DNA from 2 places in the Streptomyces sp. Root1310 genome. Region 1 is predicted to be linked to the other one. Evidence: riboswitches for the same ligand, from Rfam matches in the RefSeq annotation. Region 1 holds a riboswitch; the other holds the start of a gene.
The links. A riboswitch is a leader RNA that binds a small molecule or an ion and turns the genes downstream of it on or off. The one in region 1 is predicted to bind thiamine pyrophosphate.
Positions count from the first base shown of each region.

Region 2: it holds a riboswitch for thiamine pyrophosphate, as region 1 does, so the genes downstream of both, thiC (phosphomethylpyrimidine synthase ThiC) here and thiO (glycine oxidase ThiO) in region 1, are expected to answer to the same signal.

Region 1 is NZ_LMEQ01000001.1:411,001-418,694, reverse strand. Features, by position in the region: gene pknB (Stk1 family PASTA domain-containing Ser/Thr kinase) at 1-1,882, opposite strand, end outside; gene ASD48_RS01910 (thiazole synthase) at 2,020-2,814, opposite strand; gene thiS (sulfur carrier protein ThiS) at 2,818-3,018, opposite strand; gene thiO (glycine oxidase ThiO) at 3,051-4,217, opposite strand; TPP riboswitch at 4,215-4,325, opposite strand; gene ASD48_RS01895 (hypothetical protein) at 4,378-4,728, shown strand; gene ASD48_RS01890 (FAD-dependent oxidoreductase) at 4,761-6,008, shown strand; gene ASD48_RS01885 (Rv2175c family DNA-binding protein) at 6,068-6,433, shown strand; gene thiE (thiamine phosphate synthase) at 6,518-7,165, shown strand; gene metF (methylenetetrahydrofolate reductase [NAD(P)H]) at 7,340-7,694, shown strand, end outside.
Region 2 is NZ_LMEQ01000033.1:290,574-298,267, reverse strand. Features, by position in the region: gene ASD48_RS37525 (metallophosphoesterase) at 1-232, shown strand, start outside; gene ASD48_RS37520 (hypothetical protein) at 437-1,312, shown strand; gene ASD48_RS37515 (VWA domain-containing protein) at 1,531-3,009, opposite strand; gene thiC (phosphomethylpyrimidine synthase ThiC) at 3,153-4,979, opposite strand; TPP riboswitch at 4,972-5,161, opposite strand; gene ASD48_RS37505 (YibE/F family protein) at 5,747-7,384, shown strand; gene ASD48_RS37500 (SsgA family sporulation/cell division regulator) at 7,603-7,694, opposite strand, start outside.

The DNA.
Region 1 (7,694 bases):
ACTGGCTCTTCACGGTGTCGCCGAAGATCCCGAGCAGCCCCCGGTCCTCCTCGACCTCGAACCCGGACTGCTCCAGGAGCGACTTGGCATCGTCGACGCTCGCCCCGACCACATCCGGGACCTCGACCATCTCCGGCCCCTTGGAGAGCGTCAGCGTCACCGTGTCGCCCTCGGCGGCCTCGCTGCCCTCCTCCGGGGTCTGCGCCGCGACCAGGCCCTTGTCGAACTCGGAGTTGACCTGCTCGGTGGCGACCTTCACCTTCAGGCCGGCCTCCTGCAGCTCGGTCCTGGCGTCGTTCAGGGCGTCTCCGGTGACGTCCGGGATGTCGATCGGGCTGCCCTTGCTGACCACGATCGCCACCGCGGTGCCCGCGCGGCGCTTCGTGCCCGCCTCCGGGTCGGTGCTGATCACGAAGCCCTTGAGGACGTCCTCGCTGAACTCCTGGGTGACCAGACCCGGCTCCAGGCCGTCCGTCTTCAGCAGCTCCTCGGCCTTGTCCAGCCGCGAGCCCGTCACGTCCGGCACCTTCACGATCTCCGGGCCGTCGGAGACGGTGAGCGTCACGGAGTCGTGCTTGCGGATCCGGGCGCCCGGATCGGGGTCGGTGTCCATGACGGTGCCGCGCTTCACGGTGTCGCTGTGCTGGTGCCGCACTTTGCCGACCTCGAGGCCGGCGGCCTCCAGGCGTGTCCTTGCCTCCGCCTCCTTCTGCGTCAGCACCGCGGGGACCTTGGTGAACTGGCCGGAGTTGATGTACCAGACACCGGCACCCACGCCGAACACCAGCAGGACGGCGGCGATGAGCGCGAGCACCCCGCGCCGGGGCCGTGCGGAACGGCGACGGGGCGGCAGGGGCGGCCCGCTCTGGAAGCGGGAGGTGCGGTTGAGCGGGTCCTCGCCGTCGGCGGGGTCGTCGTCGTTGACGGGCAGCGGACGGGGCACGGTGAGCGAGCGCGGGATCACGCTCGTCCGGTCCTCGGCGTTGTCGTGTCCGGCGGTGACCGCCTGCGGCGGCATCGCGTCCAGCTGGTCCGCGGTGAGCGGTGCGCGCGCCTCCCGTACCAGCCCGAGCAGCGCGACGGCGTCGTACGGCCGGACGCCGGGGGTGCGGGCGGTGGCCGACGCCACGAGCTCGTCCAGCTCGAAGGGCATCCCGGGGACGAGGGCCGACGGCGGCGGGACGTCCTCGTGCAGGTGCTTGTAGAGCACGATCGCGGGGGAGTCGCCGTCGTGAGGCTTCTCACCGGTGAGCATCTCGTAGAGCACCACCCCGCACGCGTACACGTCGACGCGGGGGTCGGCGGCGCCGGGCTGCTCGATCTGCTCGGGGGCGAGATAGGCGACGGTGCCGAGCACGGCTCCCGTGGTGCTGGTCACCGTGTCGACGGACCGGACCAGCCCGAAGTCCGCGACCTTGACCCGCCCGTCGTCCCCTATCAGCACGTTCTCGGGCTTCATGTCCCGGTGCACGAACCCGGCCCGGTGCGCGGCGCCGAGCGCGGCCAGCACGGGCTCCAGGATGTCGAGCGCGGCCCGTGGCTGGAGCGCCCCGCGCTCCCGCAGCACATCGCGCAGCGTGCATCCGGCGATGTACTCCATGGCGAGATAGACGTACGACCCGTCGGCACCCTGATCGAACACCTGAACGACATTCGGGTGGGCGAGCCGGGCGACCGACTTCGCCTCCCGGATGAACCGCTCGACGAACGCCCCGTCGGCGGCGAGCGCCGGGTGCATCACCTTGAGCGCGAGCACGCGGTCCAGGCGGGTGTCCACGGCCCGGTAGACCGTGGCCATACCGCCGACCGCGATCCGCGCCTCTACGCGATACCGGCCGTCGAGCAGCTGCCCGACCAGAGGGTCCTGAAGGGTCGTGTCCACGCAGGTGAGTCTACGAGCCGCCGCCGACACCTCCGCCGGTTCCACCGCGATCGCAGCGCGACTGGAGCCGTCCTGTGACGCAACCCACGCGTCCCGCGACTCCCGTGTCCGCAGACCGGACGGTAGCGCCGCGGAGGTCAGAACGCGGGGCGCTCGGGGTCCAGCACGGCCCGGCCCTCCAGGGGCGAGGACGCCTCCGCGAAGTAGCGGGGCGGGATCCGTCCGGCCAGCCGGGCCAGCCTCCCGGCCTCGACGCCGGCCCGCATGGCCGACGCCATCCGCTCGGGTTCCCGCGCCCGGGTCACCGCCGACGCCAGCATCACCCCCGCGCACCCCAGCTCCATCGCCAGCGCCACGTCCGAGGCGGTGCCCGCCCCGGCGTCCAGGATCACCGGCACGCGCGCGTGCTCGACGATCAGCTGGAAGTTGTGCGGGTTGCGGATGCCCAGCCCGGAGCCGATCGGCGAGCCGAGCGGCATCACCGCCGCGCACCCCACGTCCTCCAGCTTCCTGGCCAGCACCGGATCGTCGTTCGTGTACGGCAGCACCGTGAACCCGTCGTCCACCAGCGTCTCCGCCGCCTCCAGCAGCTCGATCGGGTCCGGCAGCAGCGTGCGCTCGTCGGCGATGACCTCCAGCTTGATCAGATCGGTGCCCAGCGCCTCCCGCGCCAGCCGGGCCGTCAGCACGGCCTCCCCGGCGGTGAAACAGCCCGCCGTGTTCGGCAGCACCCGGATGCCGAGCCGCTCCAGCACCGACAGCACGGAACCGTGCACCGAGGGGTCCACCCGGCGCATCGCGACCGTCGTCAGCTCGGTCCCGGACGCCACCAGCGCCCGCTCCAGCACCTCCAGACTGGGCGCACCCCCCGTGCCCATGATCAGACGGGACGAGAAGGACCTGCCGCCGAGGACGAAGGGATCGTCGGCCATGGCTCAGCCCCCCTGGACCGCGGTCAGGACTTCCACCCGGTCGCCGTCGCGCAGCGCCGTGGACGGCCACTGCGCGCGCGGGACCACGGTCTCGTTGAGCGCGGCGGCCACCCCGGAGGGCGCCGGCGTCAGGGACCGTACGACGCTGTCGAGGGCCGTGCCGGGAGCGAACGCGCGCCGCTCCCCGTTCACCGAGACATGCACGTGGGCGCCCTCCCGGGCGTTCTCCTGGGCGTTCATGCGGGCTGCTCCGAGAGTGCGGCGGCGCGGAAGCGCCGGGGCGTGAAGGGACGGGCCTCTTCCGGGAGCTCCCCGGTGGCCAGGGCGTGCGCCATCGCGTCACCCGTCACCGGCGTCAGCAGCACGCCGTTGCGGTAGTGGCCGGTGGCCAGCAGCAGTCCCGCCAGCTCCGTCGGCCCGAGCAGCGGCGCGTTGTCGGGGGACCCGGGCCGCAGCCCCGCGCGCGTCTCCGTCAGCGGCAGCTCGGTGATCCCCGGGACCAGCTCATGGGCGTCGCGCAGCAACTCGTACACGCCTCCCGCCGTCACCGTGGTGTCCCAGCCCAGCTCCTCGCTGGTGGCGCCCACGACCAGCTCGCCGTTCTCGCGGGGGACCAGGTAGACCTGGCTGCCGCGCACCACGGCCCGCACGGTCCGGCTCAGGAACGGCGCGTACCGCGGCGGCACGGTCAGCCGCAGCACCTGGCCCTTCACCGGCCGTACGGGCGGCAGCACGTCCTGCGGCACCCCCGCGAGCCGTCCGCTCAGGCTGCCGCCGGCGAGCACCACCTGCCCCGCCGCCAGGGCCGTACCGTCCCGGGTGACGACCCCCGTGGCGCACTCGCCCACGACGGACAGCCGCTCGGCCCGTACGCGGTGGAAGGACACCCCGGCCCGCTCGCACGCGGCCACCAGCGCCGCGGTCAGCCGCCGCGGGTCGATCTGGTGGTCGCCGTCGACCCGCAGTCCGCCGCGCACCCCGGGCGCCAGCAGCGGTTCCAGGCGCCGGCACTCCCGCCCGGACAGCCACTCCGACTCCAGCCCCGACTGCTGCTGGAGTGCGTGCAGCTCGCGCAGGTGGGCGCGGTCGTCGGAGTCCAGCGCGACCGCGAGCGTGCCGCAGCGCCGGTAGCCGAGGTCGTGCCCGGTCAGCTCCGTCAGCTCGGCCGCGAACTCCGGGTAGCGGCGGGCGGAGGCCAGGTTGAGGCCGAGCAGGGTCTGCTCGCCGTGGTGCAGTTCCGTGACCGCGGCCAGCATCCCGGCCGCCACCTGGGCGGCCCCGCCGCCCGGTGCCGGGTCGGCCACCGCCGTGGCGAAGCCGCGCTGCGCGGCCCGCCAGGCCGTGACCAGCCCGATGATCCCGCCCCCGATGACGAGGACGTCTGACGTACGTGGAGACGACATGGGCGTCCAGCCCCTCCCTTCGCCGGCATGACCCGGATCAGGTTCGACGGTCGGAGGCCGCCAGCCTCCCTCTCAGCCCGGTGCGTCCGGACTCCCGCGTGTGCTCTAGGTTGGCCACCCTAGCCCGTGGTCCGGCGCCTCTGTAAGGGAGCCTTTCGTCATGCCCCGCTCGTTGGACGGCCTCGTCCTCGCGCCCGTCGCCGACCAGGCCCCGGGCCAGGTCGGCACCCGCACCCGCTTCACCTACCACGAGCGCGGCGGCGCGATCTGGGCGGAGTACACGGGCGGTGACGTCGTACGCGGGCATCTGGTGGGTACCAGGGAAGGAGACCGGCTCGACTTCCGGTACGTACAGCTCAAGCACGACGGGACGACGTCCTCGGGGCACTGCGTCTCGACGGTCGTGGAGCTCGCGGACGGACGGGTGCGGCTCGAGGAGAGCTGGGCGTGGGAGTCGCAGGAGGGCAGCGGCACCAGCGTTGTGGAGCAGGTCACGACGCACGACGGCTGACTGACGATTCGTCAGCCGCCTAAGGTGATCAGGTGAGCGAGCAGAGGCAGGAACAAGGCGGTCCGTCCGGGCGGCGCGTGGTGGTCGTCGGCGCGGGCATGGCCGGGGTGCAGACCGCCGTGGCCCTGCGGGAACAGGGCTTCGACGGCACGGTGACACTGATCGGCGCGGAGCCCCACCAGCCCTACGACCGGCCCCCGCTGTCCAAGGCCGTCCTGCTCGGCAACGCCGAGGGCTCCGCCTTCGACGTCGACTTCGAGGGCCTGGGCATCGAGCTGGTGCTCGGCCGCGAGGTCAGCGGCCTTCGCCCCGCCGACCACGAGCTGGACACCGAGGCCGGGCCCGTCCCCTACGACGTCCTCGTCCTCGCCACCGGCGCCGAGCCGATCCGGCTGCCCGGTGCCGAGGGCGTGCCCGGCGTGCACCTGCTGCGCACCCTGGACGACGCCGAACGGCTGCGTCCCGTGCTCGCCCGGCAGCACGACATCGTGGTCGTCGGCGCCGGCTGGATCGGCGCCGAGTTCGCCACGGCCGCGCGGGAGGCAGGCTGCGAGGTCACCGTCGTCGAGGCCGCCGACCGGCCGCTGGCCGGGGCCCTGCCCGCCGAGGTCGCCGCCCCGATGGCCACCTGGTACGCCGACAGCGGCATCGAGCTGCGCACCCACGCGCGCGTGGAGCGCGTCGAGCCCGGCGCGGTCGTCCTGGACGACGGCACCCGGCTGCCCGCGGGCGCCGTCGTGGTGGGCATCGGCGCCCGCCCCGCCACCGCCTGGCTGGCGGGCTCGGGCGTCGCGCTCGGCGCCCACCGCGAGGTCGTGGCCGACGTCCATCTGCGGACCTCCGTGCCCGATGTGTACGCGGTCGGCGACTGCGCCTCCTTCCCCTCGGGGCGGTACGGCGAGCGGCTTCTCGTGCATCACTGGGACAACGCCCTCCAGGGACCGCGCACGGTCGCGGCGAACATCGTGGGCGCCGCCACCGACGAGCCCCTGGCCGTGTACGACCCGGTCCCGTACTTCTGGTCCGAGCAGTTCGGCCGCTTCGTCCAGTACGCCGGGCACCACGCCGCCGCCGACCACGTGCTGTGGCGCGGCGACCCGTCGGGACCGGCCTGGTCGGTGTGCTGGCTGCGCGACGACCGGCTGGTCGCCCTGCTGGCCGTGGGCCGGGCGCGCGACCTCGCCCAGGGCAAGCGGCTGATCCAGGCGGGCACGCCCATGAACCCACGGCTCCTCGCGGACCCGGCGAGGCCTCTGAAGGCCGCGACGGCGGCGGTCTGACCGCCTGGTTGGACCGGCCCGGTTTCCGACTGTCAGCGGCAGATGGCAGGCTTGTTCCCGTGACCGAGATTGACGCAAAGACCGATGCTCTCGTCCCCGCCTGGCTCACCGTGCCCGACATCGCGGAAATGATGGATGTCGACGTGATCCGCGTCCGACAGCTGATCAAGGACGGCCAGCTCATCGCCGTACGCCGAGGCGAGAACCGCGCGCTGCACATCCCCGCCGCCTTCATCGACGGGGACAAGGTGGTCAAGGGCCTGGTCGGGACCCTGACCCTGCTGCGGGACGACGGCTTCAAGGACGAAGAGATGCTCGAGTGGCTCTTCACCCCCGACCCGAGCCTGCCCGGCACCCCCGCGCAGGCCCTGAGTGAGAATCGCGGCACGGAGGTGAAGCGCCGCGCCCAGGCGCTCGCCGTCTGACCGCGTACGACGCGTACGAACCGACACGCACGGCGTACGGGGGCCGCTCGCTCCCGTACGCCACCGCCCTGGGGGGAATTCCGTATGTCCGACACCGCCCGCGCCGGCCTGGCCGACGCCCTGCTGTACCTCTGCACGGACGCCCGCACCCGCCAGGGCGACCTCCCGGAGTTCCTGGACTCGGTCCTCGCGGGCGGTGTCGACATCGTCCAGCTGCGTGACAAGGGCATCGAGGCGGCCGAGGAGCTGGAGCACCTCGAGGTGTTCGCCGACGCCTGCGCCCGCCACGGCAGGCTGCTCGCGGTCAACGACCGCGCGGACGTCGCGCACGCGGCCGCCGCCGACGTGCTCCACCTCGGCCAGGGCGACCTGCCGGTCCCCGCGGCCCGCGCGATCCTCGGCGAGGAGGTCCTCGTCGGCCGCTCCACGCACACGGAGGCGGAGGCCGGGGCCGCCGCCGTCCAGGAGGGTGTCGACTACTTCTGCACCGGCCCGTGCTGGCCCACCCCCACCAAGCCCGGCCGGCCCGCCCCCGGCCTCGACCTGGTGCGGCACACGGCCGCCCTGGGCACCGACCGCCCCTGGTTCGCCATCGGCGGCATCGACCTCGGCAACCTGGACGAGGTACTGGCGGCGGGCGCCCGCCGGGTCGTCGTCGTCCGGGCGATCACGGACGCGGACGACCCGGGTGCCGCGGCGGCGGAGTTCGCGAAGCGCCTGCGCGAGGCGTGACCCGCTCGGCCCCGGCCGGTGGTTCGGGCGCACGGCCGGCACGTCCGACACCTCTGACCGACACCTCTGACACGTCTGGTACGGCTGTCCCAAGGGGTGGACAACAAGTCGACAAAACGGGCAAATTTCCCGCATCGGGTTGGGGGACCGCCCACCCCTGGCTAACCTGCGGGTATGGCCCTAGGAACCGCATCCACCAGGACGGACCGCGCGCGCACCGTGCGCGACATCCTCGCGACCGGCAAGACGACGTACTCGTTCGAGTTCTACGCGCCGAAGACGCCCAAGGGTGAGCGGAGCCTGTGGAACGCGCTGCGCCGGGTCGAGGCGGTCGCCCCCGACTTCGTCTCGGTGACGTACGGCGCCGGCGGCTCCACCCGGGCGACCACGGTCAGGGAGACCCAGCAGATCGTCGTCGACACCACCCTCACGCCGGTCGCGCACCTCACCGCAGTGGACCACTCCATCGCCGAGCTGCGCAACATCATCGGCCAGTACGCCGACGCCGGGATCCGCAACATGCTCGCCG
Region 2 (7,694 bases), on a different contig from region 1:
CGCCGACGCCGTACGCTCCCTGCTCGATACGTACGGCGGCACCCGCATCGTTCACGGCCACAGCCCGATTCCCTACCTGCTGGGCGAAGTCGGCTCCGAGGAAGGCGAGGACAACGGCGGTCCGCACGTCGAGGGACCGCACGTCTACGCCGACGGGCTGGCCATCGCGATGGACGGCGGCGTGACGATGGCCGGAAAACTGCTGGTCCAGCAACTGCCCCTGGAAAACTGAGTATTCCCGGGGCAGTTCCCGGGGCAGAAGTACCCCACTGTGGAGCCGTCGGCGACATCGCAGGCCAGGGGCCAATTTCGGCAAACCCCCTGTCACCTCATGCCGTCACCGCTCTACCATCGGGTTATCCGTAGCAGGCTCCCCTCCGTTTCTGCCCGACGGCTCGTTGGCATGCGAGCCCCAAGCCCTACGGAGCATCGGGGGATGCAGATGAACAGCGTTCCGCAGCACCTGAACAGCGAGGACCGCCAGGAGTACGAGCGGATCCTCGACGAGGCGCTGCGCTCCGCCCCACACCACCCGGAACTGGCCGCAGTGGGACAGCGGCTCAACCCCGAACAGCTGCGCACCATGGCACTCAACGCCTCCGCACTCATCACGGTGGCCGCGGCGGCCGAGTACCAGCACTACGTGAAGGTCCGCGAGGAGCTGCGCCACCCCGCGCCGTCCACCCCGTCGTCCCCGTCCGAGACCGTCTCCGCGGAACCGGGCGTGGCCGCGATGGGGCTCGCCACCACGATGGGGGAGGCGGCGCAGGCCGCCGAAGCCGCCGGGGCGGGCGCCGTCGCCGCCGTCCTCACCCCCGTCCTCGCCGGGACCGCCGCGGTGATCTTCCTGCTCGTCGGCTACCTCCTCAGGGCGCTGGACCCCGAGCAGGCGTTCGCCCGGACGATGGTCGCCGCCGGCTGGACGTTCGGGGCCGTGGCCGTGGCCGCGATCCTCGTCGCCACCGTCGCGCTGCTGCTCACCGCCCTGCGCAACCGTCCTTCCCTGGAGGCCGGACCGTACGGCGAACTGAGCCGGGAGGTCGACCAGGCCAAGGAAGCCTGGCGAGACGCCCTGCTGGAACGCGGCATCCTGCCGTTCCTCCGGGAGGCCCTCGCCGATCCCGGCACGGCAGCCGCCCTGCACACCGACCCGGCGCCACCGGCCCCCACCAGCCGCTTCCCGAAGATCGGCTACGACCGTCCGGGCTTCAGCAGCCCGGACGACGGCCGCTCGACCGGCCCGCGCCCGAGCTTCAGCAGCCCGGACTACAGCAGCCCGGACTTCGGCGGCCCGGAACACCAGCCGGAATAGGCACTCGGCTTGCGCCCCCGCCGACCCCGCCGAGGGGAGCGCAAGCCGTACGCCGGGCGCCGGACGCCCGACGCCCGACGGCTCTGACGGAGAGCCGCCCCGCGGTTCGGTGCTGCCCTGCGGTGCTCGGCGCTGCCCCGTGCGGCTCGGTGTCACCGGCGCGGCATCCCGGAGTCGTACGTCCAGGCGTCGGCGCATCGGCGCATCCGCGCATCCGGTCAGAGAATGCCCGCCCGGCCGGCTGCGGTGATCCAGCTGGGGAACTCGGACAGCAGCCGGTCGTAGAGCTCTTGGTCCGGAAGGGTGCTGATGTCGTCCACGGAGAAGAAGCCCACGTTGTCGACACGGCGTCCGGGCAGCGTGTCGAACCGCTCCAGGACGCCGTAGTTGGACCGGCCGAGCCCCACGAACTGCCAGAAGATCGGCTCCTCGACCGCCGCCCGCAGCTCCTGCTCGATCGCCGCGTCGCGGTAGACCCCTCCGTCGGAGAAGAACAGCACCAAGGTCGGGGCGGCCGCCGGATTCTCCCGGACATACGACCTGACCTGGGCAATCGCCTTCTGTTCCTCGTTCTGGATGCCGACCGAGCGCATGTCGACCTGCCCCGGCTCCATCCCCTTGCGCGGCTTCCTGCTCCGCCGGAACAGACTGATCTCGCCCACCCGCACATGCAGTCGCAGCCACTCGGGGAGCTCACCCAACCGCAGGTCGGGAAGCCGGGCGGCATCGCTGGCGAAGGTCCAGGCCTGCATCTCGCCATCGTCGTCGAGTTCTGCCGCCACCGCGGCCATGCGCTCCACGACGTCCGCCACCACACCGCGTGAGTACAGGAACGCCATGGACCCGGAGGCATCGAGGACGAGCACGACCCGCGCGCTGATCCCCACCGCCCCTCGCTTGCTCAGGCTGACCGCGACCTGCTCCTTGCGCAGCGACAGCCGCTTCCGCATGTCGACGGGAAGCCGCTCCTCCCCCTTGGTCAGACGGGGGCCCGACGGCGGGGCGGTTGTCGGTGGCGTGGGCGCGGGCGCGGGTGGGGCGGATACGGGTGGGGTGGTGGGCCGTGGGGTGACCGCAGGTGAGGCAGCGGCGGATGGGGTGACCGCCGGGCGGTGCGGAGGGGTCGCCGCCGAACGGCTCGGTGGGGTGACCGCCTGCTCCGGCTCGTCGTCGACCGTGATCCCGAAGTCCGTGGCCACCCCCGCGAGCCCGGAGGCGTACCCCTGCCCGACCGCCCGGAACTTCCAGCGGCCCTCGCGCAGGTACAGCTCACCGGCGATGAACGCCGTCTCCGTGTCGGCCTGCATCTCGAAGCGGGCCACTTCGGAGCTCCCGTCCCCACCGAGAAGTCTCAACGTCAGGCCGGTCACCTGGCCGAACGTGCCCCCGTCGGCCGACGCGCACAGCACCACACGCGTGATGGCGCCCTCCAGTGAGCGGAGGTCGACCTGGACGGTGTCGGTCCAGACACCGGCTTCGCGCCGCTTGCCGAGGTGCCGCACGGCGCCGGACGCGTGCAGCGGCTGGTTGTAGAAGACGAAGTCCCTGTCGTCACGCACCCGCCCGTCCTGCGCCAGCAGCAAGGCCGAGGCATCGATGTCCGGCCCACCGGCCCCTTCGGCCCAGCGGAGTTCGACCCGTACGTCCGGCACGTCGACCGGCAGATTGGCACCCTTGCTCAGGGATCTCGCTGTCATGGAGGCAAGTCTGCCGAGCCGGCGCCCCGGGGCAACCGAACGAGCGCGATCATTTCCTCCTGGGCGACCGCCAGGAGCGTGCCGTCGGGACGCAGCGCCGCCCCCGGAAGTCGGACCACAAGGGACAGCGCCGGTCCGCTACGTCAGTCGGCCAGCGGCAGGTACACCCGGTTCCCGCTCGCCGCGAACTCCTTCGACTTCTCCAGCATGCCCTCGGCGATCTCCTCCGCCGAGGCCCCGTCGGCCGCCCCGGCACCGAACCGCTCGTTGATGCTCTGGCTGATCTTCATCGAGCAGAACTTCGGCCCGCACATCGAGCAGAAGTGCGCCGTCTTCGCCGGCTCCGCCGGGAGTGTCTCGTCGTGGAACTCCCGTGCCGTGTCCGGATCGAGGGCCAGGTTGAACTGGTCCTCCCAGCGGAACTCGAAGCGGGCGTCGGACAGGGCGTCGTCCCATTCCTGCGCACCGGGATGCCCCTTGGCGAGGTCGGCTGCGTGGGCGGCGATCTTGTACGTGATGACGCCGGTCTTCACGTCGTCACGGTTGGGCAGGCCCAGATGTTCCTTGGGCGTGACATAGCAGAGCATGGCCGTGCCCCACCAGGCGATCATCGCGGCACCGATGCCGGAGGTGATGTGGTCGTACGCCGGCGCGACGTCCGTCGTCAGCGGGCCGAGCGTATAGAACGGAGCTTCATCACAGATCTCCTGCTGAAGGTCGATGTTCTCCTTGATCTTGTGCATCGGGACATGGCCCGGGCCCTCGATCATCGTCTGAACATGGAAACGCTTCGCGATCCGGTTGAGCTCCCCGAGTGTCCGCAACTCCGCGAACTGCGCCGCGTCGTTGGCGTCCGCGATGGAACCCGGCCGCAGGCCGTCGCCCAGCGAGTACGTGACGTCGTAGGCGGCGAGGATCTCGCAGAGTTCCTCGAAGTTCTCGTAGAGGAAGGACTCCTTGTGGTGCGCGAGGCACCAGGCCGCCATGATCGAGCCGCCACGGGACACGATGCCGGTCTTGCGATTGGCGGTGAGCGGGACGTACGACAGGCGGACACCGGCGTGGACCGTCATGTAGTCCACGCCCTGCTCGGCCTGCTCGATGACGGTGTCCTTGTAGATCTCCCAGGTCAGTTCCTCGGCGCGGCCGTCGACCTTCTCCAGCGCCTGGTAGAGCGGCACCGTGCCGATCGGGACGGGGGAGTTGCGCAGCACCCACTCGCGGGTGGTGTGGATGTTGCGGCCGGTCGACAGGTCCATGACCGTGTCGGCGCCCCAGCGGGTCGCCCAGGTCATCTTCTCGACCTCCTCCTCGATGGAGGACGTCACCGCCGAGTTGCCGATGTTGGCGTTGACCTTCACCAGGAACCGCTTGCCGATGATCATCGGCTCGATCTCCGGGTGGTTGACGTTGGCCGGCAGCACGGCCCGGCCCGCCGCGATCTCCTCGCGAACCACCTCGGGGGAGACGTTCTCCCGGATGGCCACGAACTCCATCTCGGGTGTGACCTCTCCCCGGCGCGCGTACGCGAGCTGGGTGACCGCCTCGCCGTCCCGGCCACGGCGTGGCAGGCGCGGACGGCCCGGGAAGACCGCGTCGAGGTTGCGCAGACCGCCGCGGGGCGAGGTGTGCTTGACGCCGTCGTCCTCGGGGCGGACCGGCCGGCCCGCGTACTCCTCGGTGTCGCCCCGGGCGATGATCCAGTTCTCGCGCAACGGCGACAGGCCCCTGCGGACGTCGGTCTCGACGAGTGGATCGGTGTACGGGCCGGAGGTGTCGTACAGGCTGACCGACTGCCCGTTGGTGAGATGCACCTGACGGACCGGCACCTGTAGGTCGGGGCGGGTGCCCTCGACGTACCCCTTGTGCCAGCCGATGGACTTCCCGGCCTCCGAGGCGTTCCCGTCGACCGTGCTTTCGCTGGTCGCGTTCTGCGTGAAGGCAGGCGTGCGTGCGTCCTTGTTGGTCATGAGACCTACTCCCTACGCCGGCATTACCCGGTAACAGGTTCGGCGGTCGACGCAGCGGCTACCGCCTGCCGATGTTTCATGTGAAACATCACTCGAATCGAGAGACGTTCCACGTGAAACATCGCGAAGACGGAGGTCAGCGCCCTCTCAGCCCGGTGCTCCGAGCTCCCGCGTGTGCAAAGGTTGCCTCCACGCTAGCGTCAATTCTGGCGCGGTGAACAGGGGGCCCGGGTCGTTCTTGCGATGATCGGTCGGTGACCACGACACACCAGCCCCCGTATCCGCCGCCCGAGCCGCCCCGCCGACCGGGCTCCGCCGGCCGCCCCGGCGATGGCTCCGGCAATGGCTCCGGAAGCGGTTCTGGGAGCGGTTCCGGCCCCGGCCCGAGAGGCGACCGCGACTTCAACGACGGTCACGATCATCCGCGCAGTCCCGGCCACGGGCCGGGATACGCGGGCGGGCTCGGCGGGCTGAGACGCGTCGGAACCCCTGGCGGTCATGGACCCGGCTCGGTCGAAGGCCGCGGCTCAGGCCCAGGGTCGCAGCCTGGGTCCGGGACGCGGTCCGGGTCTCAGGCGCAGCCGGGGGCGGGCAGTGGCCGGGGTCATGGACACGGTCCAGGGCCCGGGACCGGCCCGGGATACCGGAGCGGGCAGGAATTCCAGGGTGGGCAAGGGCCCGGGAACGACCAGGGATACGGGAACGGTCGCGGGTACGACGGGCCTGACGGGTACGGGGACGTACCCGTCGTACCCGTACCCGGGCAGGTGTACGGGCCCGGGCAGGAGTACGGCCCCGACCACGGTTCCGGCCCTCGTCCTGGCCCGGGCCCTCGTCCTGCACGTGGTCCCGGCTCTGGTTCCGGCTCTGGTCCCGGCCCCGGTGACGGATATGGCTTCGACCGCGACCACGGTCATGGGCAGAGTCACGACGGTGGTCATGGCGGCGGCCCCGGTAGCGGTCCCGGCGGGGGCCACGGCGGCGGACACGGCCATGGCCCGGGTGACGGGCACGGTTCCGGTTCAGGCTCCGGTTCCGGCGGCGGGCACGGGCATGCGCACGGCCACAGTCACAGTCACGGCCCGGCCGCCCCCGTCTCCCAGCATCTGCGCAAGGTCATCGCTGCCATCCTCATCCCGTTCGGAGCCGCGGTACTGGTGGGGCTCGTGGTGCTGTGGCCCGGCGGAGCCCCGGCGCACGAACGCACGGGAGTCGGCTTCGACCGGCAGACCCAACAGGCCACGGTCACCAAGGTCGTGAGCTTGAGCTGTGCCTCGGTGAACGCCTCGGGCGACACCCCCACCGGCGACACCTCCACGGCCGAGGGCTCCTCCGCGCAGCAGCAGGCCGGCGGCACCTGCAAGCGGGCCACCATCCGGGTGGACACCGGCGACGACAAGGGCCGTACGTTCACCGAGATCGTCCAGCCCGACCAGTCACGGCAGTTGGAGCAGGGCGAGAAGGTCGTGGTCGCCTACGAGCCCTCCGCGCCGAAGGACCTCCAGTACTCGGTCACCGATGTGAACCGCCGCATTCCCATGGCGGTCCTGGCCATCATCTTCGCGGTCGCCGTCGTGGTCGTCGGGCGGCTGCGGGGCGTGATGGCGCTGGTCGCGCTGGCCATCAGCTTCATGGTGCTGAACTTCTTCGTGCTGCCCGCGATCCTCCAGGGGTCGAACCCGCTGGTCGTGGCGGTGGTGGGTTCGAGCGCCATCATGCTGATCGCGCTGTATCTCTGTCACGGGCTCTCGGCCCGCACCTCCGTCGCGGTGCTCGGCACGCTGATCTCTCTGCTGCTGATCGGCATCCTCGGCTCGCTGTTCATCGACTGGGCCGCGCTGACCGGCAACACGGACGACAACACCGGCCTGATCCACGGCCTGTACCCGTCGATCGACATGAGCGGTCTGCTGCTGGCCGGCATCATCATCGGCTCGCTGGGCGTCCTCGACGACGTGACGGTGACTCAGACCTCGGCGGTCTGGGAGCTGCACGAGGCCAACCCGGCGATGGGCTGGCGCGGCCTGTACCGGGCCGGCATCCGCATCGGCCGCGACCACATCGCGTCCGTGGTCAACACGCTCGTCCTCGCCTACGCCGGTGCCGCGCTGCCGCTGCTGCTGCTCTTCTCGATCGCGCAGAGCAGCGTGGGCACGGTCGCCAACAGCGAACTGGTCGCCGAGGAGATCGTGCGCACCCTGGTGGGCTCGATCGGCCTGGTCGCCTCCGTGCCCGTCACGACGGCGCTGGCGGCCCTGGTGGTCTCCGCCGACCGGGCAGGCGCCGGAAAGGCGCCCGTGACGGCTCCGGAAGCCACTCCTGCGGTTCCGGGGGGAACAGCGGAGGCGGCGGTGGCGGGCAGCGCCCAGACCCGGGGCGGCCGGGGCAGGCGGCGCAAACGCTGAGGCGGAGGGCGCCCGAGCACCGACCGCACCGGCCGGCTCGGGCGCACGCCCCAGTGTTCCCGGCCAGGCTGTACGGCGCCCGCGCCACCCCATGAAGAAGCGTTCCTGCACAACACCGACCGCAGCAAAGCCTTCACCACACCCGTGTCGCCATCACCCGCGTCGCCACGACTCGCCCCGCCACAACTGGCCACGACTCGCCTCGCCCCGCCATCACGTCAGCCGGCGCTCTGCTCCTCCGCCAGGATCCGGTCCAACGCTTCGTCCAAATGCGCGTCGAAATCGGCGAGAGCACCCTCCTGGCCCAGCG